2 regions of the Cupriavidus sp. KK10 genome follow, and region 1 is predicted to be linked to the other one. Evidence: riboswitches for the same ligand, from Rfam matches in the RefSeq annotation. Region 1 holds a riboswitch; the other holds the start of a gene.

Evidence for each region. Region 1 has a riboswitch for glycine ahead of gcvT (glycine cleavage system aminomethyltransferase GcvT). Riboswitches for the same ligand answer to the same signal wherever they lie in the genome.
Region 2: another riboswitch for glycine. It lies ahead of KB879_RS20010 (D-amino acid dehydrogenase); the one in region 1 lies ahead of gcvT (glycine cleavage system aminomethyltransferase GcvT).

What each region holds. Positions count from the first base shown of each region.
Region 1 covers NZ_CP073677.1:6,512,800-6,527,813, reverse strand. The annotation lists gene KB879_RS30505 (tetratricopeptide repeat protein) at 1-1,790, shown strand, start outside; gene KB879_RS30500 (cation:proton antiporter) at 1,957-3,183, shown strand; gene KB879_RS30495 (YbdK family carboxylate-amine ligase) at 3,183-4,298, shown strand; gene KB879_RS30490 (YMGG-like glycine zipper-containing protein) at 4,323-4,826, opposite strand; gene KB879_RS30485 (alpha/beta hydrolase) at 4,962-5,825, opposite strand; gene KB879_RS30480 (OsmC family protein) at 5,836-6,309, opposite strand; gene KB879_RS30475 (MBL fold metallo-hydrolase) at 6,337-7,074, opposite strand; gene KB879_RS30470 (L-serine ammonia-lyase) at 7,155-8,531, opposite strand; gene gcvP (aminomethyl-transferring glycine dehydrogenase) at 8,680-11,610, opposite strand; gene gcvH (glycine cleavage system protein GcvH) at 11,711-12,091, opposite strand; gene gcvT (glycine cleavage system aminomethyltransferase GcvT) at 12,180-13,307, opposite strand; glycine riboswitch at 13,406-13,531, opposite strand; glycine riboswitch at 13,553-13,640, opposite strand; gene KB879_RS30450 (glycine zipper 2TM domain-containing protein) at 13,715-13,942, opposite strand; gene KB879_RS30445 (UvrD-helicase domain-containing protein) at 14,226-15,014, shown strand, end outside.
Region 2 covers NZ_CP073677.1:4,286,683-4,301,696, forward strand. The annotation lists gene KB879_RS19995 (ABC transporter ATP-binding protein) at 1-515, shown strand, start outside; gene KB879_RS20000 (branched-chain amino acid ABC transporter permease) at 526-1,410, shown strand; gene KB879_RS20005 (branched-chain amino acid ABC transporter permease) at 1,410-2,426, shown strand; gene KB879_RS20010 (D-amino acid dehydrogenase) at 2,506-3,819, opposite strand; glycine riboswitch at 3,831-3,949, opposite strand; glycine riboswitch at 3,950-4,048, opposite strand; gene KB879_RS20015 (TonB-dependent receptor) at 4,205-6,535, shown strand; gene KB879_RS20020 (sialidase family protein) at 6,561-7,781, shown strand; gene KB879_RS20025 (hypothetical protein) at 7,778-8,281, shown strand; gene KB879_RS20030 (tripartite tricarboxylate transporter substrate binding protein) at 8,307-9,296, opposite strand; gene KB879_RS20035 (tripartite tricarboxylate transporter substrate binding protein) at 9,358-10,338, opposite strand; gene KB879_RS20040 (GntR family transcriptional regulator) at 10,365-11,114, opposite strand; gene KB879_RS20045 (amidohydrolase) at 11,240-12,094, shown strand; gene KB879_RS20050 (LysR family transcriptional regulator) at 12,117-13,037, opposite strand; gene KB879_RS20055 (NAD(P)-dependent alcohol dehydrogenase) at 13,130-14,143, shown strand; gene KB879_RS20060 (DUF2894 domain-containing protein) at 14,160-14,855, opposite strand; gene KB879_RS20065 (OmpA family protein) at 14,848-15,014, opposite strand, start outside.

The DNA of each region.
Region 1 (15,014 bases):
CGGTGCTGGACGAGGCGCTGGCGCGGCTTGACACGCAGCCGCTGCAGCCGCCGCACCGCTGGGCCTCGCGCGGGGTGATCGCGCACCGCTACGGCGCCATGCTGATGAGCCTGGGCCGCGATGCCGAGGCGCTCCCGTGGCTGCATGAGGCCGCGCAACGCAGCGGCCTGCTGACGGGCGAATGGGCCGCGCATTTCCACGCCGGCCTGGCTGCCCTGCGCATGGGCGACATGGCCGCCGCGGCGCGTTACTGGCATGACCTGATGGTCCGCAATCCCGACCTGGGCGCCGACGACATCGCACCGCTGGTGACGGACTACATCGCCCGGGCCGAGGCCGCCGGCGTGCCGGTGGAGCCGCTGATGCGCGTCTGCCTGGGCCGCGTGGCGCTGGACAACCCGCATCTGCTGGAGCTCGATCCCGCCGCCGGTGACACCGTGGCCGCCGACCAGGCCGCCCGTGTGCTGGCCGAGCACCCTGACCACCCCGAGGCGCGCCGCCTGCGTGCACCGCTGCGCCACGGCGTGGGCGACGTCCAGGGGGCACTGGACGACCTGGCGGTCTACCTGCGCCAGGTACCCGACCCGCAGAGCCAGGTACGCGAACTGGCCTGGCGCCACCAACTGGCGCAGCGCGCCGACAGCACCCAGCCGGCCGATCGCGAGCCGTGGCTGCGCTTCACGCTGACTGACCAGTCCGACGACGGTGCCGGCTACTACCGCGCCGCCATGGCGCTGGGCGAGTTCATCGACGAGGTGCCGGCCGCCGAGGCCGCGCTGCGGCCGGTGCTGGTGCAGGCCGGCCGTGCCGGCGTGGCGCGCTTCGACCAGTACTTCGCCACCGGCCAGGGCGATGCCGCGGGGCACGGCGGCAATGCCGACCCGCATGTCTATTCGCTGCTGTGCCGGCTGTTGTCGCGCAGCCTGCCGGCCGACGCCGCGCACGTGGACGAGCGCATCGCGCTGCACCAGCAGGGCATGGCCGCCAGCGAGTTCATCGACCACTGGATCGACCTGCTCGACTGCCACGCCGACGCGGGCCAGCACCAGAAGGTGGCCGAGCTGGCCGGCGAGGTGCTCAACCGCTACCCGCTGGAGCGCAATCCGGCCGACGTGACCTGGGCCTTCAGCCGCATGATCGCGGCCTGGAAAGCCATGGGCGGCTCCGAGCCGACCGAGGCCGCGCGCGCCGCGATGATGCATATGGATGCCCGACTGGATGCGCTGCCGGTGGAAGCCCGCAGCGAGGCCGCGCACCCGATGGCGCATGCGCGTGCGCACTTTGCCGCGCTGCTGCAGGCGCAGGTGGCCGGCATGGACGAGCACGACCGCACCGATGCCCTGGCCGAGATCGAGGCCCAGCAGCGCCGCGCGCTGCTGGTGGAGGACGCCTGGCTGTACAACCGCTTCGGCCAGGTCTGGCGCGACGTGGGCGAGCCCGAGCGCGCGCTGCCGCTGTTCGAGCAGGCCGTGGCGCTGACCGAGGGCGATCCGCTGGACCAGGCCGGCCCGCGCGTGCAGCGCGGACTGGTCCACAACGCAGCGCGGCGCCACGATGCCGCGCTGGCCGACTTTGTCGCCGCCTTCGCCGTGCGTGACGACTGGGATGCCGAGGTGTACCTGCGTGCCGTGCAGTCGGCGCTTGGACTGGACCAGCGTGAAACCGCGCTGGGGTATTTCGAGAAGGCCCGTGCCCGCAGTGCCGCGCAGGGCTCGACGCGCACTTTATATGCACAGGTGGAAGCCGCGCTGAAGGCAACCCGGCCGATGTGGAAAGTCTGGGGCGTCTGAAACGTCGCTCCGGACCCGCGAACGGTCTGACTATGTAAAGGATGTAAAAAACGCCATCTGTAAATGGCGTTTTTTACGCGCAGATGACAGAAGTTGTGCGCGTGTTTTGTGCGGTGTCGGACAATCACTGACATGGATTGTGAAGTGCTTACATTACCATGTCGCCATGAATGGACTGAGCCAACTTTTTCCAAGCCTCCCGCTCGCGCCCGGCGGCCTGTTCTGGGTCGGGCTGGCGCTGGTCGGCGCCGGCCTGGCCGGTGAGCTGAGCCGGCGCTGGCTGCGCTGCCCGCGCATCGTCGGGTATGCCGCGGCGGGGCTTTGCGCCGGCATGCTGGGGCGCAGCATCGTCGACGAGAACATGATCAACCAGACCCGTATCCTGATCGATATGGCGCTGGCGCTGGCCTTGTTCGAACTCGGGCATCGCCTCTCGCTGACCTGGCTGCGCGCCAACCGCTGGCTGCTGCTGACCAGTGCCTTTGAAAGCCTGCTGACCTGGGGCCTGGTGGCGGCGGTGCTGCAATGGATTGGCGCCTCGCCCGGCGTGGCGATCCTGGCCGGCGGCATCGCGGTCAGCACCTCGCCCACCATCGTGCTGCAGCTCAAGAATGAGTTGCGCGCCGACGGCCAGGTCACTGAGCGCCTGATGGCGATGGCTGCGCTCAACAGCATCTACGCCGCCGCCATCGTGCAGGTCGCCACCGGCTGGCTGCATTCGGAATACGGCAACCTGGGCGCGGCGCTGCTGCATCCGCTGTACCTGCTGGTGGGCTCGTGCCTGCTGGCATGGGTGGTGGGCAAGCTCGGCCATGCCATCTATGACCGCATGTCGGCCGACGATCACTACAGCTTCCTGGTGCTGGTGGGCCTGGTTCTGTTCACGCTGGCGCTGACCCGGGTACTAAAATTGTCGATGCCGCTGACGCTGATGCTGGCTGGTGTCGTGTTCAAGCACCAGGACAACCAGCCGCATGTATGGCCGCCGCATTTCGGCAGCGCGGGCAGCCTGCTGATCATCGTCATGGTGGTGTCGCTGGGCTTGCCGCTGACGGCACAGGACTGGGCCGTGGGCGGCGTCTACGCCATCGCGCTGGTGGTGCTGCGCCATGTGGCCAAGCTGGCGGGAGTGGTGTCGCTGGGCTCGTTCTCGGGCCTGAGCCTGCGCCAGTGCATGGCCCTGGGGCTGGCGCTGGCGCCGATGTCGGGCCTGGCATTCCTGCTGATGCATGACGTGGCGCGCCTCTACCCCGGTACCGGCCAGCCACTGGCGGCCATCATCCTATGCGCGCTGGCCATCGAACAACTTTTCGGTCCGGTGATCGCGGCCTGGGCGCTGCGCTACGCAGGCGAAGTCCGCGTCGACATCCGGGCCAATGGAGGAGGGCGCTGATGTCGCTCGAACCGTTCAAGCACTCAGAAGCGCTGACTTTCGGCGTGGAGCTGGAACTGCAGCTCGTCAACCGGCATGACTATGACCTGGCGCCATTCGCGCCCGACCTGCTGCGCGCGCTCAAGGGCGCCGAGCATGCCGGCGACATCAAGCCGGAGATCAGCCCGTCCATGATCGAGATCAGCACGGGGATCTGCCACAGCTACCAGCAGGCGCTGGAAGAACTGACCGTGATGCGCGACCTGATGGTGGCGGCCTCGCGCTCGCTGAACCTGGGCATTGCCGGCGGCGGCACCCACCCGTTCCAGCAGTGGGCCGACCGTACCATCTCGGATTCGCCGCGCTACCAGTACATCTCCGAGCTGTACGGCTACCTGGCCAAGCAGTTCACCGTGTTCGGCCAGCATGTGCATATCGGCTGCCCCAGCGCCGACGAATCGCTGTTCCTGCTGCACGCCATCGGCCGCTATGTGCCGCACTTTGTGGCGCTGGCGGCATCCTCGCCCTATGTGCAGGGCGTGGATACCGGCTTTGCCTCGGCGCGGCTGAATTCGGTCGCGGCCTTCCCGATGAGCGGGCGTGCGCCGTTCCTGCTGACGTGGGACGCCTTCACCGCGTATTTCGAGAAAATGCGCAATACCGGCGTGATCGAGAGCATGAAGGACTTCTACTGGGATATCCGGCCCAAGCCGGAGTTCGGCACCATCGAGGTCCGCGTGATGGACACGCCGCTGACGGTGCAGCGCGCCTGCGATATCGCCGCCTATATCCAGATGCTGGCGCGTTACCTGCTGCTGTCGCGTCCCTTCATGCCGCAGGAAGACGATTACCTGGTGTACACCTTCAACCGCTTCCAGGCCTGCCGTTTCGGGCTGGAGGGGGAGTACGTGCATCCCAACGAACTGACGCGAATGCCGATCGCCGACCATATCCTGTCGATCTGCGACGCGCTGGTGCCGCACGCCGAGGCACTCGGCTCGCTGGAGGCGCTCGCCAATATCCGCGCGCTGGCCGAGCGCCGCGACGGCGATGCCGAGTGGCTGCGCCAGGTCGATGCCGATGCGCGCAGCCAGCGTGAAACGGTGCGCAAGGCGTGTGACCGGTGGGCTGCCTGAGCCTGCGCCGGGCTGCCCCCTGTCTTATTTGACGCTGTAGCCGCGCCCCTGCATGCAGGCGCCCCAAGCCTGGTAGTACGAGCCCATCGCCTGGCTGGTATTGGCCGCCGCCTGCTGGTTGGCCGCGTTCGCCTGGCGGCGCGACTGCCGGTGCGCCACGCCGCCCCCCACCGTACCCGCTGCAGCGCCGACCGCCGCACCCTTGCCGGCATCGCCTGCCATCGCGCCCACCACAGCACCCGCCGCGGCGCCGCCCGCGGCACCCCGTACCCGCTGGCCGCTCTGTGCCTGGGCCGGCGGTGGGGCGTTGGCGGCCTGTGCCGGATCCACGCCGGTCTGCTGCTTGGCCCAGCTGTAGCAGGCGCCGTCGTCGCTGGCCTGCTGTTGCTGGCTCTGGCCCTTGGCCGGATAGGCCATAGGCTTGTTCTGCGCCATGGCCTGGGCCGGGATCAGCGCCGGGGTCAGCGCGATGGCCGCCGCCAGTACGCCGAGGCCACGGTACAGCTTGCGATGCGGGCATTGCTTCATGATGATCTTCCCCCACGGGTGTCGGCTACGCGGCGCTGGATGCACCGACCGGTGCGCAAGTGGCGAGCCGTTCTGTGAAGGCCAGTATTTGCGGCCCGCAGGGGTATGTCAAATCAGCGTTTTGACGGCCTGATGTTATTTGTTTGTGGTGGGTGGCGGGGACAGCAGGAACGCGACCGCTTCCTGCCACCAGGCCGTGTCGACATGCCCGGTCCAGTCGTTATGCCCGGCGCCGCCGATCACCGCCAGCCGCCGGGGTTCGCCCAGCGACGCATAGAGCGCCTGGCCGAAGCGTGCCGGTACGATGGTGTCGCGTTCCGCGACCGCGACCATCACCGGGCGGCCGAAGCCTTCCAGGCTGGCCGCGCTGTCGTAGCGGTCGCGCAGCACCCAGCCGGCCGGTAGCCAGGGATAGTGATGCGAGGCTATATGCGCAAGCTTGTCCCACGGCGTGATCAGCAGCACGCCGGCGACGCTCTCGCGCTGGCGCGCCGCGGCCGCTGCGGCCACGCCCGCGCCCAGCGACTCGCCGATCAGCAGCAGCGGGCCGCCGAACTGGCGCCGGGCCAGCGCGATGGATTGTTCCGCGTCTGCCACGAAGCTGCGCTCACCCAGCGTGCCGGTGCGAGGGCCGTAGGCCGGGTACTCGGCCAGGATCACGCGAAGGCCCAGCTTCGTCAGCGCGCTGGCGTAGTAGTCGCGATGCCCGGCGTGCCCGGCATTGCCATGAAAGACCATGGCGGTGGCGCGCGCCGGGCCGGCCGGCTCCGCGACCAGTCCGCGAAAGTCCTGTGGCCCCGGCCAGGCGCGCAGCCCGGGCGAGACCATGTCATCGACCGACGCCTTGTCCGGGAAGTAGAGGAAGTGATCCTGCAGCATGCTGATTCCGGCAAGCAGGACTAGTCCCGCGCCGAGCCAGCGCAGCACCCCGCGACGGACCGATCCAGTCCGCGGCGACACCAGCCGCGCTGGCGCCGGTGCCGGGACGATGGCAGGCATGGCAACGCGCTCAGGCGCCGGCGAACACCGGTTCGCAGCGCACCTCGGTCCTGACCGAGTTGGCGATAAAGCAGGCGTCATGCGCGGCGTGGTGCAGGGCATCGAGCTCTTCACGCGTGGGCTCGCGCTCGCCGCCAAACGTCACCTGCGGGCGCAGCGTTACCACGGTCATCGCCATCTGCCCGTCGGCGTTCCTTGCCATCACACCAGTGGCCGCATCGAGGTAGCGGTCGACGACGAAGCGCTGCTTCGCCGCCAGCGACAGGAACCACAGCATGTGGCAGCTGGACAGCGAGGCAATGAACATCTCCTCGGGATCGACCGCGCTCGCATCCGACATCGGCAATGGCACCACATGGGGCGACGACGATCCCGGGACTTCCGCGCCGCCGTCAAAGCGCAGCACATGCCTGCGGCTGTAGCGGTTGCCGGCGAAATCCTGCCCGTCGCGTTGCCACAGGACCTCTGCGGTGTATGTGGACATGCAAAGACTCCTAGCGTTAGGAAAACCTCAGGCGCCGTGCGGCACGCTTTCGCCGTCGCGCAGGCCCAGGCGCTGGTTGGCCGGCACGGCGACATCGATCAGCTTCGGGCGCGGCAGGTTCAGGTTGCGCATCATCTCGATGAACTCTTCGCGCGTGCGGCCGGCGACGCGGCTGTTGTGGGCGCGCTCCTGGCCGATGGTGGACGAGGTGCGGCCCTTGTAGTCGTGGGCCGGGTAGACCTGCGTGTCGTCGGGCAGCGCAAACAGCTTTCTGGTCAGGCTGTCGTAGAGCGTGCCGGCGTCGCCCGACTGGAAGTCGGTGCGGCCGCAGCCGTCGATCAGCAGGGCATCACCGGTGAAGACGCGGCGTACGATGCCGTCGGGCGTAGGCTCTTCCCACAGGTAGCTCATGCTGCCGGCGGTATGCCCTGGCGTATGGATGGCGCGCAGCACCTGCTTGCCGAAGGCGACAGTGTCGCCGTCGATCAGCTGCTTCTGGGCGGGCTTGATATCGCAGCCGGACGGCGCCGCCGTGTGCGCGCCGGTCTGCAGCGCAAGGTGGCCTGCCGAGGTGATGTGGTCGGCATGGGCGTGGGTCTCGACGACCCACGCGAGGTGCGCGCCGGTGTCTTGCAGCAGCGCCATGTCGCGTTCGAGCTGGTGGTCGACCGGGTCGATCAGCAGCGCGTCCCCCGTGGCGGCATCGATCAGCAGGTAGGTGAAGGTGGACGAGGTTTCGTCGAACAACTGGTGGAAGGTCTGCATGGCGGTCCTCTTCTTTTGCCATCGGGGAACGCCGCCATGATACGCCGCGCCATGCCGTTGGGCACTAGCAGCAGGGGTTGTCAGCACTCCACGATATTCACCGCCAACCCACCCCGCGCCGTCTCCTTGTACTTCGTCTTCATGTCGGCCCCGGTCTCGCGCATGGTCTTGATGACCGAATCGAGCGAGACATAGTGGGTGCCGTCGCCGCGCAGCGCCATGCGTGCCGCATTGACCGCCTTGACCGAGGCCATCGCGTTGCGCTCGATGCATGGGATCTGCACCAGTCCGCCAACGGGGTCGCAGGTAAGGCCGAGATTGTGCTCCATGCCGATCTCGGCAGCGTTCTCGACCTGCGCCGGGCTGCCGCCCTGTACCGCCGCCAGCGCGCCGGCGGCCATCGAGCAGGCCACGCCGACTTCGCCCTGGCAGCCGACCTCGGCGCCGGAGATCGACGCATTGAGCTTGTACAGCAGCCCGATCGCACCCGCGGTCAGCAGGAAGTCGACCACGCCTTGCTTGTTGGCGCCCGGCACGAAGCGGTCGTAGTAGTGCAGCACCGCGGGGATGATGCCGGCCGCGCCGTTGGTAGGTGCCGTGACCACGCGCCCGCCGGCGGCGTTCTCTTCATTGACGGCAATGGCGTACAGGTTGACCCAGTCCATCACTGAGAGCGGGTCCGACAGCGTGCGCTCGGCGCGCTCGGTCAGGCTGCGGAACAGCTCGGGCGCACGGCGCTTGACCCTGAACGGCCCCGGCAGCTCGCCGTCGGTGCGGCAGCCGCGCGCGACGCACGCCTGCATCACGTCCCAGATATGCAGCAGGCCGCTGGTGACTTCCGCCTCGCTGCGCCAGGTCAGCTCGTTCTCCATCATCAGCCGCGCGATGCTCTTGCCGCTGGCGCTGGCCATCTCGAGCATGTCCTTGCCGCTGCGGAACGGGTGCGGCAGCTGCTGCGCGGCATTGAGCACCTGTGTATTGGGTGCGCCCGCGGTCACGACGAAGCCGCCGCCGACCGACAGGTAGCGCGCCTCGCGCAGCGATGCACCGCTGGCGTCGAAGGCATGGAACTTCATGCCGTTGGGATGCTCGGCCATGGCCTCGCGCCGGTAGAAGGCGATGTGCTCCTTCTCGACGAAGGGCACAATATGCTTGCCCAGCAAGGACAGCTCGCGGCTCGCGCGCAGCGCGGCCAGGCGCGTGTCGATCGTATCGGGGTCGATGGTGTCGGGCGCCTCGCCCATCAGGCCGAGGATCACGCCCTTGTCGGTGCCGTGGCCCTTGCCGGTGGCGCCAAGCGAACCGTACAACTCCACGCGCGCGCTGGCCACCTGCGGCAGCAGGCCATCGCGCTCAAGCCCCTGCGCAAACATCAGGGCCGCGCGCATCGGGCCCACGGTATGCGAGCTCGACGGGCCGATACCCACCTTGAACAGATCGAAAACGCTGACTGCCACGGGAAGTCTCCAGGATGTCGATGGCCCGCGCAGGGCTCTTGTCGTTTTGCAGCCTTCGCTCAGAACGGGCGCCGCACGGCGCGGCGCCCTTCATATCGAGCATAGCGCTTTGGCGGGCGCCCAGTGCCGCGGGCGGCCCGTCTGAAGCTCAGTCGACCACGTAGTCGCTGACCGGCACGCAGGCGCAGAACAGGTTGCGGTCGCCGTACACGTTGTCGGCACGGCCGACCGGGGGCCAGTACTTCTGCGTGCGCAGCGATGCCACCGGGTACGCGGCTTCCTCGCGCGTGTACTTGTGGGTCCACTCATCGGCGGTCACGACCGCGGCGGTGTGCGGCGCGTGCTTGAGCGGGTTGTCGTCGCGGTCGAAGGTGCCGTCGGCAACGCGGCCGATTTCCTGGCGGATCGCGATCATCGCGTCGATAAAGCGGTCCAGCTCGTGCAGTGCCTCGCTCTCGGTCGGCTCGATCATCAGCGTGCCCGGCACCGGGAAGCTCATGGTCGGGGCGTGGAAGCCGTAGTCCATCAGGCGCTTGGCCACGTCTTCATTGCTGATGCCGGTGTCCTTCTGCAGCGGGCGCAGGTCCAGGATGCACTCGTGCGCGACCAGGTCGTGCTGGCCGGTGTACAGCACCGGGTAGTACGGCGCCAGGCGCTTGGCCACGTAGTTGGCCGCCAGGATTGCGTTCTCGGTGGCGGCGGTGAGGCCGGCCGAACCCATCATTGCGATATACATCCACGAGATCGGCAGGATGCTGGCCGAGCCGAACGGCGCCGCCGACACGCCGCCGATGCCGCGGTCGTCACGGCGGTAGCCGACGCTGTCCTGGTTGGGCAGGAAGTCCGCCAGGTGCGCACCGACCGCGACCGGGCCCACGCCCGGGCCGCCGCCGCCGTGCGGGATGCAAAAAGTCTTGTGCAGGTTCAGGTGGGAGACGTCGCCGCCGAACTGGCCCGGCGCGGCGGTGCCGACCATCGCGTTCATGTTGGCGCCGTCGACATAAACCTGGCCGCCGTGCTGGTGCACGATCTCGCAGATCTGCTGCACGCCCTGCTCGAACACGCCGTGCGTCGACGGGTAGGTGATCATGATAGCCGCCAGGTTCTTGCTGTGCTGCTCGGCCTTCTTCGCCAGGTCCTGCAGGTCGACGTTGCCGTCCTCATCGCAGGCCACCACCACCACCTTCATGCCGGCCATCTGCGCCGACGCCGGGTTGGTGCCGTGCGCCGACGACGGGATCAGGCAGATGTCGCGATGGCTCTCGCCGCGGCTGGCGTGGTAGGCGTGGATGATCAGCAGGCCCGCGTACTCGCCCTGCGAGCCGGCGTTGGGCTGCAGGCTGACCGCGGCGTAGCCGGTGGCGGCACACAGCATGGCCTCGAGCTGGTCGATCATCTCGCGGTAGCCCACGGTCTGGTCCAGAGGCGCGAACGGGTGGATCTGGCTGAACTCGGGCCACGTCACCGGGATCATCTCGCTGGTGGCGTTCAGCTTCATCGTGCACGAGCCCAGCGGGATCATGGTGCGGTCCAGCGCCAGGTCCTTGTCGGCCAGCATGCGCAGGTAGCGCAGCATCTCGTGCTCGGCGTGGTGCGTGTTGAAGACCGGGTGGGTCAGGTATTCGCTGGCGCGTGCCAGTGCCGCCGGGAAGGCGTCCTGCGCGACGGCCTCGAGCTTGTCGAAGTCCAGTTCGGCGGGCAGCGGCTTGCCTTGCGTGAACACTTCCCACAGCGCGACCACGTCGGCGCGGCTGGCGGTCTCGTCCAGCGAGATGCCGACGCGCGTGGCGCTGATATGGCGCAGGTTGATGCCGCGCGCGGTGGCCGCGGCATGGATCGCATCGGTGTTGAAGCCGGTTTCCAGCGTCAGCGTGTCAAAGAAGCTGGCGTTGGTGCGCGCGAAGCCCAGCGCCTGCAGGCCGGCGGCCAGCGTCGCGGTCAGGCGGTGCACGCGCTGCGCGATGCGCTTCAGGCCCTGCGGGCCGTGGTAGACGGCATACATCGAGGCCATCACGGCCAGCAGCACCTGCGCGGTACAGATGTTCGAGGTGGCCTTCTCGCGGCGGATATGCTGCTCGCGCGTCTGCAGGGCCAGGCGATAGGCCTTGTTGCCCTGCGCATCGATGGTCACGCCCACCAGGCGGCCCGGCATCGAGCGCTTGAAGGCGTCCTTCACCGCCATATAGCCGGCGTGCGGGCCGCCGAAGCCCAGCGGCACGCCGAAGCGCTGCGAGTTGCCCACGGCCACGTCGGCACCCCATTCGCCGGGTGCGGCGATCAGCGTCAGCGCCAGCAGGTCGGCGGCAGCCACCACCAGGCCGCCGGCCGCGTGCACGGCATCGGCGATGGCGCCGTAGTCGTTGACGTCGCCGTTCACGCCCGGGTACTGCAGCAGCACGCCGAAGGCGTTGGCCGCGGCGGCCTCGGCGGCGGGGCCGACCTTGACCTCGATGCCCATCGGCAGCGCGCGCGTGCGTACCACTTCCAGCGTCTGCGGCAGCACGTCGTCGGCCACGTAGAAGGTGTTCGAGTCGTGCTTGTTCACGCGCTGCAGCAGTGTCATGGCTTCGGCCGCGGCAGTGCCTTCATCCAGCATCGACGCATTGGCGATGTCCAGGCCGGTCAGGTCGGTGACCATCTGCTGGAAGTTCAGCATCGCTTCCAGGCGGCCCTGCGAGATTTCCGGCTGGTAAGGCGTGTAGGCGGTGTACCAGGCCGGGTTCTCGAAGATATTGCGCAGGATGACGCCGGGCGTGACGGTGTTGTAGTAGCCCTGGCCGATAAAGCTCTTCAGCACCTTGTTCCTGCCTGCCAGGCCGCGCAGCTTTGCCAGCGCGGCTTCCTCGCTCAGCGGCTCGGTGAACTCGCCCATCGGCATGCCGTCGCGGCGGCGGATAGCGGCGGGGATGACGGCGTCGATCAGCGCGGCGCGGTTGTCATAGCCGAGCACCTTCAGCATGTGCTGCTGTTCGGGAGTATCGGGGCCGATATGGCGGGCGGCGAAGGCGTCGCGCGCCTCCAGTTCGGCCAGCGTGGGCCGGGTTACTTGGGCGGCGTTCATGGGAAGCGGGGCGTTCATTGGCAAGAACCTCGTGGGGTGCGCGCCGGCCGGTGGTCAGCCGGGACGGCGCGCGTCAGTCTGCAGTGGCCGGTCCATCGTTGGACCGGCGCCGCCGGCGTCAGGCGCCGACGCTGGCCTTGTAGGCGTCGGCCGACATCAGGCCGTTGACGTCGTCGCCGTTGGCCGGCTTGAGCTTGAACAGCCACGCGTCGAAGGCGTCGGCATTGACGCTTTCCGGCGCGGCCGTGGCGGCCTCGTTGACGGCGATCACTTCGCCGGCCACCGGGGCGTAGATGTCAGAAGCGGCCTTTACCGATTCGACCACTGCCAGCGCGTCGCCGGCACCGACCGACTTGCCCACTTCGGGCAGTTCCAGGAAGACGATGTCGCCCAGCGCGTCCTGCGCGTGGTCGGTGATGCCGATGGTGAGCGTGCCGTCGGCTTCGACGCGTACCCACTCATGCGACTCGGTGTACTTGAGGTCAGCGGGGAAATTCATGGAGGTTCTCCGGATACAGATCTGTTTCTTGTTGGGTGATGCCTGCCCGGCAAGCGCCGGCAGGCGAGGGCGACCGTTGGTATGAGCCTCAGCTCACGAGTGCCTTGCCATTACGCACAAACGGCAGTTTAACCACAGTCGCGTTGAGTTTGCGGTCGCGGATCTCCACCTGCACGGTATCGCCCACGGCGACATCCTTCGGCAGGCGGGCAAAGGCGATGGACTGCGACAGCGACGGGCTGAAGGTGCCGCTGGTGATTTCACCGTCACCGGCCGGGGTGATCACTTTCTGGTGGGCGCGCAGGACGCCGCCTTTGTCACGCAGGATCAGCCCGAGGAATTGCTGGCGCGAACCGGCCGCGCCCAGTGCCGCCTTGCCGGTGAAATCGCGCTCGCTCTGCAGGTCCACCGTCCAGGCCAGGCCCGCATCCAGCGGCGAGGTGTTGATATCCATGTCCTGGCCGTACAGGTTCATGCCGGCTTCCAGGCGCAGGGTGTCGCGCGCGCCCAGGCCCGCCGGACGCACGCCGGCGGCGTTCAGCTTTTCCCAGACGGCGGCAACGTTTTCGGCCGGCACCACCAGCTCGAAGCCGTCTTCGCCGGTGTAGCCGGTGCGGGCCACCATGATCTCGCCGATGGCCGGGTCCTGGACCACGGCGGCGTTGAAGGGCTTGAGCGTGTCCGACGGCTGGGTCGAGGGGAAGGTGCTCCACACCGTGGTGCGGGCGTTGGGCCCCTGCACGGCGACGATGGCCAGAGGCTGCACGCCTGCAGGCGCAACATCTTCACGGCGCGGCGTGATGGTCACATCGCTGCCGGTGGCGGCATTGCGCGCGCGGATCCATTCGATGTCGCCCAGCGCGGTGCTGGCGTTGACGACCAGGCGGAAGCGGTCCTCGGCAAAAAAGTAGACGATCAGGTCGTCGATCACGCCGCCTTTCTCATCCAGCATGCAGGAGTAGAGCGCCTTGCCCGGGGTCTGCAGCTTGTCGACATTGTTGGCCAGCAGGCCGCGCAGGAAGCTGCGGGTATTGGCGCCGGTGAGGTCGACCACGCACATGTGCGACACGTCGAACATGCCGGCGTCGGTGCGCACGGCATTGTGTTCTTCGATCTGGGAGCCGTAGTTGACCGGCATGTCCCAGCCGCCGAAATCAACCATGCGGGCGCCGAGGGCGCGGTGGATGGCGTTGAGGGGCGTGGCCTGGAGCGTCATGGAATCCTCGGGGGCAATCTCGGTTGGCGAAAACAAAAAAGGGCCATCCGCCGCAACGCTCGCCGCGCCTGAATGTGGCGTAGCAATCCGCTGCGGCGGATGACCCCTCTGTCCTCGATACCTGAGAGATTACAAGGCGGATCCTGCAGGACCCCATCCTCGTGCGCCCCTTCGGTGGGCACGCTCGCCACGAATGGCGGGTGCCGCTCTCCAGAGTGCGGCATGCATCGTGTGCATATTGCATGCCGATCCGATCGGTCCGTGGTGCCTGAGAGTTTTCGGGTGATACCCCTTCGGCGGCGCAGGCGATGCGCGCTCTCCCGGTCGGATGCGCGCAATGTACGGGAGGCCCCGGCCTTTGTCAAACCGGCCAGGGAGCCTGCCGTACCTGTCGCTGCGGGTCTGGCTTACTTCTTCTTGTCGTCGGTGACAACGTTACCGATCACGCCGCCCACGGCCGCGCCACCCAGCGTACCCAGCGCACTGCCTTCGGTGAGGATGGCGCCGCCCACGGCACCCGCGCCCGCGCCAATGGCGGTATTACGCTGCTTCGGGGTCATGTCCGCGCAACCGGCAAAGGCCGCGACGGTCGCGCCGATCAGGGTCACCTTGGTCAAAGTCTGCAGGGTTTTCATTATTGGCTCCGGTGTGATGATTCAAGCATGTCACCCCTGCCGCGCAGGCCGGGGGGACATATCAGTTAGAGCGTTGCGTTGCGCGATTGGCTCCGGCCTTTACGAAGTGTTACGCCAGTGACACAACCGGCCCTGTCAACGCGGTTTGCGCTGACTGACCTGCCGCGGCCAGCGTGTTAACATCGTCAGCTTTGCCGCCGAGCCCGTTTTTGGGGTGCCGGCGTGTCCCGCCTGGCCTTCCGCTGTTCCTGCTGATTTCCCCGCCTCCAACCGCATCCCTCGCATGACCCATGGCCTGAACCCCGCCCAATCTGAAGCCGTCCGCTACCTGGACGGCCCTTGCCTGGTGCTGGCCGGGGCGGGCTCCGGCAAGACCCGGGTGATCACGCAGAAGATCGCGCATTTGATCGAGGACAAGGGTTTCGAGCCGCGCCATATCGCCGCCGTCACCTTTACCAACAAGGCCGCCAAGGAGATGCAGGAGCGTATCGGCAAGCTGATGGAGGGCAAGACCACGCGCGAGGGCAAGCGCATCCCGCTCAAGCAGCTGACGGTCTGTACCTTCCACTCGCTCGGGGTGCAAATCCTGCGCATGGAGGCCGAGCACGTGGGCCTGAAGCCGCAGTTTTCGATCATGGATTCGGATGATTGCTTCGGCCTGATCCAGGAGCAGCTGGGCACCACCGACAAGAAGCTGATCCGCGGCGTACAGGGCACGATCTCGCTGTGGAAGAACGGCATGGTCGATCCGGAGGCAGCGATCGCGCAGGCCGCCAATGCCGACGAGCACCAGGCCGCGCTGGTCTACCGCAACTACGTGGCCACGCTGCACGCCTACCAGGCGGTGGATTTCGACGACCTGATCCGCCTGCCTGCCGAGCTGTTCGCGCGCAATGAAGCCGTGCAACTCAAGTGGCAGAACCGCCTGCGCTACTTTCTGGTCGACGAATACCAGGACACCAACGCCTGCCAGTACCAGTTGCTGAAACTGCTGGCGGGTGGCTCGCACCTGCGCGCGCCGGCCTTTACCGCGGTGGGCGACGACGACCAGGCCATCTATGGCTGGCGCGGC
Region 2 (15,014 bases), 2.2 Mb from region 1:
AGACCATCAGCCTGCCCACGCACAAGATCGCGCACTACGGCATTGGCTATTGCCCCGAAGAACGGGCGATCTTCTCCAGCCTCTCATGCGAAGAGAACCTGATGCTGCCGCCGGTGCTGAAGGGCGCCGACACCAGCAAGGGCATGAGCGAGACCGATATCTACGAGATGTTCCCGAACCTGAAGGAGCGCCGCCAGAGCCAGGGCACGCGTCTTTCCGGCGGCGAGCAGCAGATGCTGGCGGTCGGGCGCATCCTGCGCACCGGCGCCAACCTGCTGCTGCTCGATGAAATCTCGGAAGGATTGGCACCGGTGATCGTGCAGGCGCTTGCGCGCATGATCCTGATGCTCAAGCAGAAGGGGTACACGGTGGTGATGGTGGAGCAGAATTTCCGCTTTGCCGCGCCGCTGGCGGACCGCTTCTACGTGATGGAGCACGGCAGCATCGTCGAGCGCTTCGCGGCCAATGAGCTGCAGGCCAAGATGCCGGTGCTGCACGAACTGCTGGGCGTATAAGGAGCGACTCATGAATCTGTTTGAAATCCCGCTCCCGGCGCTGCTGTCGCAGCTGTTGCTCGGGCTCGTCAACGGCGCCTTCTACGCCATGCTGAGCCTGGGCCTGGCGGTGATCTTCGGGCTGCTGAGCGTCATCAACTTCGCGCACGGTGCGCTCTTCATGCTGGGCGCGGTGCTGGCGTGGGCCGGCATGACCTATGCGGGGCTCAGCTACTGGGCGATGCTGCTGCTGTCGCCGCTGGTGGTGGCCGCGCTGGGCGTGGTGATCGAGAAGACCATGCTGCGCTGGATCTACAAGCTCGACCATATCTACGGCCTGCTGCTGACGCTGGGCATTACGCTGGTGGTCGAAGGCATCTTCCGCTCGGTTTATGGCGTGTCCGGGCTGCCCTATGGACCGCCCGAGGCGCTGCAGGGCGCCTCCGACCTCGGCTTCATGCGCTTGCCCAATTACCGCGTGTGGGTGGTTGGGGCATCGCTGGCGGTCTGCCTGTCGACGTGGTACGTGATCGAGAAGACCAGGCTGGGCGCCTACCTGCGCGCTGGCACCGAGAACGCCAAGGTGGTCGAGGCGTTCGGCGTCAACGTGCCGCGGATGGTGACGCTGACCTATGGCTTCGGCGTGGCGCTGGCCGCGTTTGCCGGGGTGCTGGCCGCGCCGGTCATGCAGGTATCGCCGCTGATGGGCCAGAACCTAATCATCGTCGTGTTCGCGGTGGTGGTGATCGGCGGCATGGGCTCGATCATGGGTGCGATCCTGACCGGCTTGGGGCTGGGCGTGATCGAAGGGCTGGCCAAGGTGTTGTACCCGGAAGCATCTTCCACCGTTGTCTTCGTCATCATGGTGGTGGTGCTGTTGTTGCGCCCGGCAGGGCTGTTCGGAAAGGAGAAGTGATGAGCGGACAATCTATCGCCGCAATCGGCGTACGGCAGCAGCAGGTGGCGGGGCGCCTGCCAAAGCAGGTGATATACGGCGTGGTGCTGGCGTGCCTGCTGGCCGCGCCACTGGCCGGTGCGTATCCGGTGTTCGTGCTCAAGGTGCTGTGCTTCGCGCTGTTTGCGTGCGCCTTCAACCTGCTGATCGGCTATACCGGGCTGCTGTCGTTCGGCCATGCGGCCTTCTTCGGCGGCGCTGGCTATGCCGCCGGCCATGCCTTGAAGGTCTGGGGCGTGACCCCGGAAATCGGCCTGATCCTGGGCACCGCTGCGGGCGCGCTGATCGGCTACGTGGTGGGCTCGCTGGCCATCCGCCGGCAGGGCATCTACTTCTCGATGATCACGCTGGCGCTGGCGCAGATGCTGTTCTTTATCTGCCTGCAAGCGCCGTTCACCGGCGGCGAGGACGGCCTGCAGGGCATCCCGCGCGGCAAGCTGTTCGGGGTGCTGCCGCTGTCGGACGACCTGACGCTGTACTACGTGGCGCTGGCGATCATCGTGGCCGCCTTTGCGCTGATCGTGCGCACGGTGCATTCGCCGTTCGGGCAGATCCTGAAGGCGATCAAGGAGAACGAGCCGCGCGCGGTGTCGCTTGGCTATGACGTCGACCACTTCAAGCTGACCGCCTTCGTGCTGTCGGCGGCGCTGTCGGGGCTGGCCGGCTCGGTCAAGGCACTGGTGCTGGGCTTCGAGACGCTCAGCGACGTGCACTGGTCGATGTCCGGCATGGTGATCTTGATGACGCTGCTGGGGGGCCTCGGCACGCTCACCGGGCCGATTATCGGCGCGTTTGTTGTGATCGCGCTGGAGAACAAGCTTGGCGAACTGGGCGGCTACCTTGCGGCGGTGACGGGCATCGACTGGTTCAACGGGTTCGGTGAATCGGTGTCGATGGTGACGGGCATCATCTTCATCGTGTGCGTGCTGACTTTCCGCAAGGGGATTGTGGGGAGTTTGGGGCGCGGACCCGAATGAGGCGAAACCCGTCCATGCCCCTAGTTCTCTCCCCTCTCCCCTAAATGGGAGAGGGGGGAAAACATCTGCAAGTTCAGGCTCAGGCCTTGGCCAATGCCAGCGACGCACCCGGCGCGACTGCCAGCTTCGCGCCGAGATGCTGGTAGACAATCCCCGCCACCATATCCGCAGTCACCGCCGACAAGGTCCACCCCAGGTGCCCGTGCCCGGTGTTGTAGAAGATGCATGCCGTCCGCCCGCGCCCCACACGCGGCAGCATATCCGGCATCATCGGCCGCAGCCCGGCCCAAGGCACCACGCTGCGCGTGCTGACGCCGGGGAAGCACTGCTGCACCCATTCCACCAGCGGGCGGATGCGGTCGGCGCGGATATCGCGGTTGTAGCCATTGAACTCGGCAGTGCCGGCCACGCGGAAGCGGTCGTCGCCCAGGCGGCTGGTGACCAGCTTGGTTTCGTCGTCGAGCAGGCTCACCACCGGTGCCGCGGCGCGGCTGGCTTCATCGGTCAGGTTGACCGTGATCGAATAGCCCTTGACCGGATAGATGTTGACGCGGTCGCCCAGCCCCGCAGCCAGTGCGCGGCTGGCGGTGCCGGCGCAGATCACGGCGCCGTCGAAGGTGGAGCTGGCCGTGTCGGCGCCGTCCTGAACGGTCACGGTGGCGCGCCTGCCGTCGGTCTTCACCGCCCGCACGTCCTGGCCGTACAGGCAGCGCACGCCTAGCCGATCGATGGCCGCGGCCAGGCCGCTGGTGAACTTGTGGATGTCGCCGGTGGAATCGCTCTCGGTGAAATAGCCGCCATAGTAGGACCCGGCCAGCGTCGGCTCGATCGCGCGCATCTCCTCGGGCGTCACGGCGCGGCGCTCCAGCCCGCCCTGCGCCAGCAGCGCTGAGACCCGGCCGGCATGGTCGAAGCCGGCCTTGTCGCGGTAGATATGGAGGATGCCTTCCTTCTTCAGGTCGAAATCGATGCCTTCCTGCGCCGCCCAGTCGAACAGGTGCTCACGCGCGGCGATGGCCAGGCGCGCGGTCTCGATGGTGTTACGGCGGTAGTGGGGGATCGCGGCGATGAACTCGGCGAACCAGGACAGCTTGTGCCAGCTGGGCCGGGGATTGAGTAGCAGCGGGGCGTCGTTGCGCAGCATCCATTTCATGCCCTTGACGATGGTCGACCAGTGGGTCCAGACCTCGGCGTTGGAGGCCGACAACTGGCCGCCGTTGGCGAACGAGGTCTCCATGGCGGCATAGCGGTGCCGCTCGAACAGCGTGACGGAGAATCCGCGCCGGGCCAGCGCGTAGGCCGTGGTGACACCCGTGATGCCACCGCCGATGACAGCGATTGATTTCATGATCTGCAGGTTCCAGGAACGTCGATGGTGGGAGCCCGGACGCAATATGCGTGGCGGACGCCCCCTCTGTTCTGGACCTGAGAGATTCACGACACCCGGCCGCCAGGGCGGGGTACGCTTGCTCCTTCGGTATGCCGGCGGACGATAGCGTCCGGCATTCTTCAGAGTGCACTGACTGGTGATGCCGGTCCTTTTGCCTGAGAGTTTCCGGGGCGGTTGCTCCTTCGGCGCTGTGCGCGGCGGGCGCCGCGATAGTCTCTCCCTGCATCACATTGGCTTGACGCCAATCGGGGCAATGTAGTGACAAGGTCCGACGTTGGATATGCGGGTTAACACTTAGGCGGCCTGCCGCCCGCGTCGCTATGTCGCATCGGCCTGCGTCCCCATGCCCCATAAAATGTCAGCGCTCGCTCTCGGGGAGAAGCGCCGTATGCTGCGCTCAGGTGGAGTGAGCCAAAAAAAAAGACGACAACAAGGCTTTCCAGTGAAGAAAAATCGCATTGCACTGGCCGTTTCGGCGGTACTGATGGGCCCCGCCGTCGCCGCCGCCCAGGTGGTGGACGCGCTCGAGCCGCTGCAGGAGGTGGTGGTCTCGGCCAAGTCGGAGCGCGGCGAGACGCCGGCCATACCGCCCAACACGCCCTCGCCGGCCTACGGCATCAGCAGCCGCCGCATGGCCGACTTCAATGTGGTGAACACGGAAGACGCCCTCAAATACGCGCCCAACCTCGCCGTACGCAAGCGCTTCATCGGCGATATGAACTCGATCATCTCGGTGCGCAGCACCAGTTCGCGCCAGTCGGCGCGGGGGCTGGTCTATGCGGACGGCCTGCTGCTGTCCAACCTGCTGGGATCGGACTTCAGCTTCCCGCCGCGCTGGTCGCTGGTCAACAGCGCTGAGATCGAGCGCATGGGTGTGCTGTACGGCCCGTATTCGGCGCTGTATCCCGGCAACTCGCTGGGTGCGACGGTGCTGATCACCACGCGCACGCCGGAGAAGTTCGAGGGCGATGCCAGCGTGCAGCTGTTCACGCAGCGCTTCAGCCTGTACGGCACGCACGACAACTTCAACGGGGTCCACGCCAACGCCTATGTGGGCGACCGCGTCGGCCCGTTCTCGTGGCTGGTCAGCGTGGACCGGCAGGACAGCAAGAGCCAGCCGCTGAGCTTCTATACCGCGGCGCGCTCCACGGCCCGTGCCACTTCCGCCGACAAGCCGGTCACCGGCGCCCACTTCGACCAGGACCAGACCGGCCGCGACCGCGTGGTGATGGGCGTGAACAGCGAGGGCGTCACGCATACCGTGCAGGACCAGCTCAAGCTCAAGCTTGGCTACGACATCACCAATACCCTGCAGGCGCAGTTCACTGCCGCCTACTGGCAACAGGACCGCTCCAGCGCCACGGGCAGCTACCTGCGCGATGCCAGTGGCAACGTGGTGTCGAACGGTCCAGTGAATATCGGCGGCTACGAGTATGTGATTCCCGCCAACGCCTTTGCCCCGAGCAATGGCGAGGACGCGCGCTGGCTCTATGGCCTGTCGCTGCGCACGCGCAACGAGACCGGCTGGAATTTCTCGGGCGTGGCGTCGCTGTTCGACGTCAGCAAGGACATCAGCCGCAGCGCCAACACCGTTGGCAGCGGGCCGGGCACGGTGACCTATGGCGACGGCACCGGCTGGCGCACGCTCGACCTGAAGGCCGACTACCGCCCGCAGCAGCTGCAGGGCGGGCACTGGGTCACGTTCGGCTATCACTACGACAACTACCGGCTGAGCAACACCACCTACAACACCTCGGACTGGCAGGCGGCCACCATCACCGCCTTCAACAACGCCTTTGCCGGCAAGACCGAGACCCAGGCGCTGTATGCGCAGGACGCCTGGTACTTTGCCGAGGACTGGAAGCTGATCCCCGGCTTGCGCTACGAACACTGGCGTGCCTATGACGGCAGCCGCAGCCAGCCCGGCGCGGATATCGGCTACCCGGTGCGCAGCGAATCCAACTGGTCGCCCAAGCTGGCGCTGGAGAAGGCCTTCGGGCAGGACTGGCTGGGCCGGTTGTCGCTGGGCCAGGCCTATCGCTACCCGACTGTCAGCGAGCTGTTCCAGGGCCGCATCACCGGGACCGCGCTGATCAACATCGATCCCAACCTGCGGCCAGAGCGGTCGTTCTCGAAGGACTTGACCTTCGAGCGCACGTTGGATTCGTCGTACTTCCGGGTCTCGGTGTATGAGGACGATATCCGCGATGCCCTGGTCAGCCAGACCAACACCACGGTATTCCCGACTGTCACCAGTTTCCAGAACGTCGACCGCGTGCGCACCCGCGGCATCGAGCTGGCCTATGACGCGCGCGATGTGTTCGTCAGCGGCTTTGACCTGTCGGCCAGCGGGGCCTACAACCATTCGAAGACGCTTGAGAACGCCAACAACCCGGCCTCGGTGGGCAAGTACTTCTACCGCATCCCCAAGTGGCGGGCCAACCTGATGGGAACCTATCGCATCACGCCGGCCTGGGCCGGCACGCTGGCCATGACCTATTCGGGGCGGCAGTACAATACGCTCGACAATTCCGACGTCAATCCCGACACCTTCGGCGGCACCAGCAGCTTCCTGACCTTTGACGTCAAGGTGACGTACAGGCCCGCGAAGAACGTGCGCCTCGGGCTTGGCATCGACAACCTCACCGACCAGCGCTACTACGTCTACCACCCGTATCCGGGCCGGACGTTCTACGCCGAGGCGAAACTTTCCTTCTGAGCACGTGAACAGGCTGACCACACCCATGCAAGGCGTTTGCCCCAGTTTCCGTCTGATCGTTGCCGGGCTGATGGCCGGCGCCGCGCTGGCCGCGACCGCGCAAACGCACGGCGATCACGCCGGCCACGGCAGCCAGGCCAAGACCGCGAAGATGAGCGAGCTGGGCACCGGCGCGGCCTTCGATCGCGAGGGCAAGCTGTGGGTCGCCTACAAGGACGGCCCTTACGTCGCGGTACGTGCATCGACCGACTACGGCCGCAGCTTCGGGCCGGCGCAGCATGTCAACAGCGTGCCGGAGCAGGTTGCCGCCGATCACGAAAGCCGGCCCAAGGTGGCCGCGGGGCGCGACGGCGAGATCTACGTCACCTGGACCCAGCCGCTGCCCAAGCCGTGGACCGGCTTTATCCGCTTTGCGCGCTCCACCGATGGCGGCAAGTCCTTTGCCGAACCGCTGACGGTGCATGCCAACCGCGACCAGATCGCACACCGCTTCGACGCCATCGCGGTGGACAACGCCGGGCGCGTCTTCGTCAGCTGGATCGACAAGCGCGACGTGGTTGCCGCCGAGGCGCGCAAGCAGCCGTACGCCGGCGCCGCGGTCTACTACGCGGTCTCGGCCGACCAGGGCAAGACCTTCCAGGCCGACTACAAGATCGCCGACCAGTCGTGCGAATGCTGCCGCATCGCGCTGTCGCCCACGCCTGACGGCAAGATGCTGGCGCTGTGGCGCCATGTATTCCCGCCCAACGCGCGCGACCACGCGCTGGCGCTGCTGGGCACCGACGGCAGGGCCACGCCGATGCAGCGCGCCACCTTCGACGACTGGCGCATCGACGCCTGCCCGCACCACGGCCCCGGCGCTTCGGTGGCGCCCGATGGCACGGTGCATATGGTCTGGTTCAACGTGCGCGAAGGCAAGCCCACGGTCTCGGTGGGGCGCTGGAAGGACGGCAAGCTGCTGGCACAGCGCCCGCTGGACGACCCGCGCGCGCAGCATGCCGATATCGTCGCGCTGAAGGACAACGAGATCGCGGTGACCTGGAAATCGTTCGACGGCCAGCAGACACGCCTGTCGGCGATGTTGTCGCAAGACGGCGGCAAGACCTGGCAGACGCGCAAGCTTGCCGGCACGGAGCGCGACTCGGACCAGCCGCACTTGCTGCAGCATGCGGGCCGCGCCTACGTGCTGTGGCGTACCGAGGCCGAGGGCTTCCAGGTGTTCCCGCTGGGCAAGGAGGGCGCATGATGCCATCCCGCCGCAAGCTGCTCGCCGCTGCCGTCCTGACCCTGGCGATGACTGCCGCCAATGCCGGCAGTGCGCCGGCCGAGCGCGTCGCCGTGTTCGCATCGGCCAGCGCCACCCAGCTGGCAGCCAGCCAGCAGGGCAAGCCCTTTGTGCTGGTGGTGTGGTCGCTCGACTGCGTCTATTGCAAGCGCAACTTCGACGCCATCGGCAAGCTGCGCGCGCAGCACCGGGACCTGCGCGTCGTCACGCTGGCGACGGACAACCCCGACGCGCTGCCACAGGTGCAGCAACTGCTCCAGCGCGTCAGGCTGACGCGCAACGCGTGGGTGTTCGGGCACGAGCCGCAGGAGCGGTTGCGCTATGCGGTCGATCCGGACTGGATGGGCGAGATGCCGCGCACCTACTTCTATCGCGCCGATGGCCAGCGGCAGGGCGTGTCCGGCGTGATCAGCGACGCCGACTGGGGCAAGCACCTGCGCTGGGCCGGCATCGCCGGCTGAGGCTGCGCCGGGAGCGGCTGCCCGTTCAATCCGGCTTGATCCCCGCGCGCGCAATGATCGGCTTCCAACGCTGCTGTTCCTGCGCGATAAAGCGCGAGAACTCCGCCGGCGTGTCGCCCACCACAATCGCCGCATCCGCGCTCAGGCGCTCGACCGACGACTTGCTCTTCACAGCTTTCACGGTGGCGTCCGCCAGCTTGTCGGCGGCCGCCTGGGGCAGAGACGCCGGTGCCAGCAGGCCATACCATTGCGTCATTTCGAAGCCGGGATAGCCTTGTTCGGCAACCGTCGGCACGTCAGGCAGCTGGGGAATGCGCTGGGTCGTGCCGGTGGCGATGCAGCGCAACTTGCCGGCCTTGATGAACTGGATGATCGCCGGTGCGCCGACGGCGGCCGCGTCCAGCCGCCCCGACAGCAGGTCGGTGATCTGCGGGCCGCTGCCGCGATACGGCACATGGGTGATGAAGGTGCCGGTCGCGGCCTTCAGGTATTCAAAGGCCAGGTGGCCGGCGCTGCCGTTGCCGGCCGAACCGTAGTTCAGCTTGCCGGGTTTGCTCTTGGCTAGCGCCACGAACTCCTTCAGGTTCTTCGCGGGCACGTCGGGGTGGACCACATACAGGCTCGGCACCTTCGACAGCAGCGAGATCGCGCGGAAATCCTTGATGGGGTCGTAGGGCAGCTTCGGGAAGATAAACGGATTGACCGCCAGCGTGCCGATATGGCCGAGGATCAGCGTGTGGTTGTCATCGGCGCGCGCGACTTCGCCCATCGCGATATTGCCGGCCGCGCCGGGCTTGTTCTCGACGAAGACTGACACGCCAAGCAGCTTGGTCAGCTCCGCCGCGGTGGAGCGCGCCACGATCTCCGAGCTGCCGCCCGGCGCGAACGGCACCACCAGCCGGATCGGCTTGGCCGGCCAGGCCTGGGCACGCGCCAGCGTTGGCGCCAGCGCGCACGCGCCCAGCGCGGCGGTGGTCTTGAGCAGATGGCGGCGAAGGGGATTGATCGAGGTCATGTTTTTCTCCTGAAGGTTCTGTAGCTGGGCCGTGGTGGGGCAGGGGCGGTGCTGGCGGGTGCTATTCGGGCTTGATGTTGCCGTCCCGGATGACCTTGGCCCATAGCCGGGTCTGCCCGTCGATGAATTGCCGTGCCTGTGCTGGCGGCGCAGCCACGACCTCGCCGCCCAGCTCGGCCACGCGTTGCCGGATCTCGGGGCTGGTCATGACTTTCTGCAGGGCGTCAGCGAGCTTCGCTGCGATCGGGTCCGGCGTTGCGGCGGGCAGGAAAGCCGCGTTCCATTCATAGACCTCGTAGCTCGCCACGCCGGCTTCCTGCATGGTGGGCACGGACGGCAATGCCTGGGTGCGGGCATGGCTGGTCACTGCCAGCGGCTTGAGCTTGCCGGCCTTGATGTGCTGCAGGCTCGACGCCACGTTGGCAAAGAACAGCGGCACCTGGCCGGCGATGACATCGGTCATGGCGGGGCCGCCGCCCTTGTAGGGCACATGCAGTAGGTCGACTCCCGCGCGCTGCTCGAACAGCACGCCCGCCAGATGCTGCGCCGAGCCATTGCCCGAGGACGCAAAGGCGACCGAGCCTGGCTTTTGCCTGGCCATGGCCATGACGTCGCTGACCTTGCTGGCAGGGAAGCTCGCCGTGGCCACCAGCACATTGGGATAGCGCGCCAGCACGCCGACCGGCCGGAAGGCCTTGTCCGGATCGTAGGGCAGGCGCGGATAGAGGCTGGGATTCACCGCATACGAGGAGGCATCGACCATCATCGTGTAGCCGTCCGGCGCCGCCTTGGCGACATAGGCTGCACCGATCTGCCCACCGGCACCCGGGCGGTTCTCGACGATCACGGTCTGGCCCAGCTCGCGCCCGAGACCCGGGGCGATCAGCCGTGCCATCAGGTCCGCGCCGCCGCCCGGCGGATACGTCACCACGATCGTGATGGGGCGTGCCGGCCAGGCCGCGGCGGTGTCGGCGGCCTGCACCAGCGTGGTGGTGGTGATCATGGCAGCGATCGTGGCGGCGATCGCGTGGCGTGCGTGCATGGGTCTGTCTCCTCGGGTGCGGTCCGTCAGCGGACGTCCGCGGTATAGCGAAAGGCAAAGGCGTCGCCCCGCGTCAGCCGGTATTCGATGCAGCTGCCGCCCAGGTCGAAGGCATGCCGGGTCACGACCGCGCACGGGTGCGCATCCGGCAAGTCCAGCAAGGCGGCCTCGTCTGCTGCTAGCGTGCGGAAGGTCACTTCATCAACGGCGCGATGGACCGTAATGCCGCAGGCGCTGCCCAGCAGCGGGTAGAGCAGGTCGCCCCATTGCACCGGCGGGAGTTGCTGCAGGGCCTCGCAGCGCGGCAGCGGCAGCCAGATCGATTCCAGCAGCCGGGGCGTGTCATCCAGCCAGCGGCGGCGTGAAATTGCCAGCCCGCGTGCACCCGTCGGCAGCCCGAAGCGGGTTGCCATGGCCTTGTCCAGGCGCACGGCGCGGCACGACAGGATTTCCGAGCGCGGCACCGCCGGCGCGCCATCGGCGCCGCCGAAGCGGAAAAACCGCATCAGGCTGGCCCCGCTCAGTCCCTTGCGCACGAAGGTGCCCTTGCCCTGCACGCGCTCCAGCAGGCCCTGCTGGACCAGCACGGCGATGGCCTGCCGGATGGTGCCCAGCGCGATGCCGAACTCCTTGGCCAGCGCGCCTTCCGCAGGAATGGCGCTGCCGGGCGCCCACGCGCCCGAAACGATCCTTGCCTGCAGTTCCGCCGCAATCTGGCCGTAGCGGCTCAGGCCCGCGGCGGTGGTTGTAGTCTGGAGCAGCGCGTTGTCTGGCATGCCGAACCCGTGCTAAATTGATGTCAATGCCGATGTCCTCTAGAGGACTAGAATACTGACGCGGGTTCGGATGCCATATCCGGATATACCCGCGCCACTGAGCCGCGCCACGGAGGGACTGACTGATGAGCAAGCGCGCATTGCCGCTGGTGGATACCCACTTCCACGTCTTCGATGCCGGAGTGGCCGCGCCATCGGCCCGCTACCGGCCGCCCTATGCCGCCGACCTGAAGGGCTGGCACGTCCGGCTTGCAGAACTCGGAGAGCTGTATGGGGTAGTGGTGCAGCCCAGCTTTCTCGGCACCGACAATGCGGCGCTGCTGGCCGCGCTGCAGGCCATGCCCGGGCGCTTGCGCGGCGTCGCGGTGGTCGACCCGGAAGTGACGGACCAGGAACTGGCCACATTGCACGGCGCCGGCGTGCGGGGCATCCGCCTGAACCTGTATGGCGATCCGGACTGGCAGCGCATTGCCACCGCGCCGTGGCGCGGGCTGTTCTCCCGGATCGCCGGGCTGGGCTGGCATGTCGAACTCCATACCAGCAACGGCGATGGCGCCATGGTGCTGGCGCAGCTTGACGCGGCCCTTGGCGATGCCGGCGCGCCGGTCGTGCTTGACCACTTTGGCCGGCCCGGCCCCGCAGGAACCGCGGATGCGATCTTCGACGTGGCCACTGCCGTGCGCGCGCGCCGCCAGGTCTGGGTGAAGATCAGCGCGCCGTACCGGCTTGCATCCCCTCAGGACTGGCACGGGCTTGCGCAGCGATGGCGCGAAGTCGTGGGCGATGACCGCTTGCTGTGGGGCAGCGACTGGCCATGGACCAATCACGAGGCGCCGGCTCGGGTCGACGAGTGCCGGATGCTTGCCGCATGGCCGGGACAAGGGGCGTCCGGTGACAGCGAGGAGGCCGGCGCGGCCTTGTCCGCTGCGCTCCGGTGGCGCAACGCCGCAGCGTTGTACGGGTTTGCGGTGAAGGGATAGCGGGCGACTTGCGCCGCCGGCGTCAGTCCAGCGCGAGCACCCCGGGAATCGCCTCCACCAGCAAATCGATCGTCACCCTCAGCTTGTGCGGCAGGAAACGGGTGCGCGGCCACACCAGGTGCAGCGGGGTCCGGATGACGGAGGCTTGCGGCAGTACGCGCACCAGCGTGCCCTGGTCCAGCGGCTGCCGCACCAGCCACAACGGGACATTGACCAGGCCCGCGCCACGTATGGCTGCGGCGGCGATGGTGTCGATATCGTCAAAGCCGAGACGGTGCGCCAGTTCCGGCCGCGCGATATTGCCGTCGGGACCGGCAAGTGACCAGGGCACGGACTCGCCGCCATGCATGTAGACGAGGCAGCGGTGCGAGGCCAGGTCGGCAATGCTGGCCGGCGTGCCATGCTTGCGCAGGTACCCGGGCGCGGCGCAGAGCACCATCGCCTGCATGCCCAGCGGACGTGCCACCAGCATGTCGCTGTCCGGCAGGCGTCCGCTGCGGATGGCCAGGTCGATGCCGTCGTCAGCAAAGTCGACCAGCCGGTCGGTGAAATTCCCTTCCAGCCGCAACTCCGGATGACGGTCCGCCAGCTCCAGCAGCAGCGGCGCCACATGGTGGCGGCCGAACACCACCGGGGCGCTCACGCGAACCCGGCCGGCCGCTTCCCTGCGCCCGGCTTCGAGCATGAGCTGGGCGGCATCCAGGTCTTCCAGCGCCTGGGCACAGCGTTCATAAAAGGCCTGGCCGTCGTCGGTCAGCGCCAGGCTGCGCGTGGTGCGCACGAACAGGCGCGTGCCGACGCGTGCCTCAAGCCGGGCGATGGCCTTGCCGATGGCCGAGCGCGTCAGCCCCAGGCGCGCCGCGGCCTGGGCAAAGCTGCCGGCCTCCGCGGCGGCCACGAAGGCGGAGATCCCGGCCAGCCGGTCATGGGTAATTGGTTCCATAGGATCTACATGGGAAGGACATCGATTGCCCAATGGATCTGTCAGGGAATCAGTATAGTGGGTTCACCGTTTTCAACAGACCGGAGTACCCCATGACGTCCTCCATGCAACGCTGGCAACTGTCCGCTTTCGGCCGCAACAACCTGCGTCGCGTCGACGCGCCCATTCCCGTGCCCGGTCCCGGCGAGGTGCTCGTGCGGGTCCATGCAGTGGCCCTGAACTACCGCGACCTGCTGATCATCCAGGACGGCATGGGCATGCCCGTGCAGCCGCCGCTGGTTCCCGGGTCGGACATGCGCGGCGAGGTGGTGGCGATTGGCGAAGGTGTAGCCGACTTTGCCCCTGGCGACGCCGTGATCAGCACCTTCTTCACCGGCTGGCTCGATGGCGTTCAGCCGCGCCGCAGCATGCCGCTGGGCGTGCCTGGTCCCGGCATGCTTTCGGAGTACGTGGTGCTGGCAGAAGATTCGCTGATGTCGGCCCCGCGCACGCTCGACGCCGCGCAGGCCAGCACCCTGACCTGCGCCGGCCTGACGGCCTGGCAAGCCCTGGCCGAGGCCACGGTGACGCGGCCCGGCGACACCGTCGTGGTGATCGGCACCGGCGGCGTGGCCCTGTTTGCCGTGCAGATCGCCCGCGCACAGGGTGCGCGCGTGATCGTGGTGTCCGGCAGCGACGACAAGCTGGCGCGCGTGCAGGAGCTGGGCGCGGCGCATGGCGTCCATCGCGGCCGCACCGCTGACTGGCCGGCTGCCGTGCGCGAGCTGACCGGCGGCCGCGGTGCCGACCATATGCTGGAACTGGCTGGCGGAGACAACTTCGGCCGGTCGCTGGCCGCGCTGGCGCAGGGCGGCCGGATCTCGGTGATCGGCAACCTTCAGGGCGATGAGCTGCGCGCCAGCGTCTATCCGGTGCTGCATGGCCGCGTGACCGTGCAGGGGATCGGCGTGTCGCACCGGCGCGCGCTGCAGGACCTGGTGCGTGCCGTGGACTGGCTGGGGCTGCGCCCGGTGATCGAGCGCGAGTATGACTTCGGGGACTTGCCCGCGGCGCTCGACCACCTGGAACGCGGGGCCTTCGGCAAGGTGGTGGTGCGGCTGCGCTGAGGCGCGGGCCGGACTGCTATTTGCGAGCCTTGCCGCGCGCGCTCTTTTTGGCCGCGGCGGCGCGCGCCGCTTCTTTCTCGGCCGCCGCCGCTGCGCCCAACTGCTCCAGCCAGGACATGCCCTCGACATAGGACAGGAAATGCCGCAGGTATTCCGGCGAGGTCTCGCGCATCAGCGACAGCGAACGATGCACGAGATGGTCGGTATTGAGCGGCCCGGCATTCTCCGGCACGCGTTCCAGCGACAGGCGGAAGTGCTGCTCGACGCTGACCCTGGCCCAGGTTTCGCGGAAGTAGTCGGCCAGGGCATCGACCAGCGGCGCGTTGGACTGGGGGGCGTGTGCCGGCACCGGCGCGGGCGACCGTGCATCGTTCGAGGCGACCGCGACGGCGGGCCTGGCGCGCGCGGTGATGTCGTGCACGAGTGCGCCAAGCGCGCTGGCTGTCGGGCTGGACGTTGGCGTGGACGGCGCGCCACCATCGGCAATATCGCTATCGTTGCCTGTGTACCGCTGCACGATGGCTGCATACGCGGCGGCCAGACCTCGCAGGCGCTCATCCAGCAAGCCCCGCACCGCGCCACTGTGTCCGGCGCAGCGACGGGCCAGCGCCTCCATCAGGCGGAAGCGCACGGGATCGGCCTGGTCGGCGCCGCTGGCCTGCCAGGCGTCCAGTTGCGCGCGGATATCGGCTGCCACGTCGAGGCTAGCCATGCGGCTTCACCGTGCCCGCGGTCACGCGCGGCACCGGCGAGATCTCCACGCGCCGGTTCTTCGCGCGGCCCTCGGCATCGGCATTCGGTGTCACAGGCTGCTGCGAACCGAAGGCGGCCGAGAACACCGAGGTGGGCGGGATGCCGGCATCGATCAGGG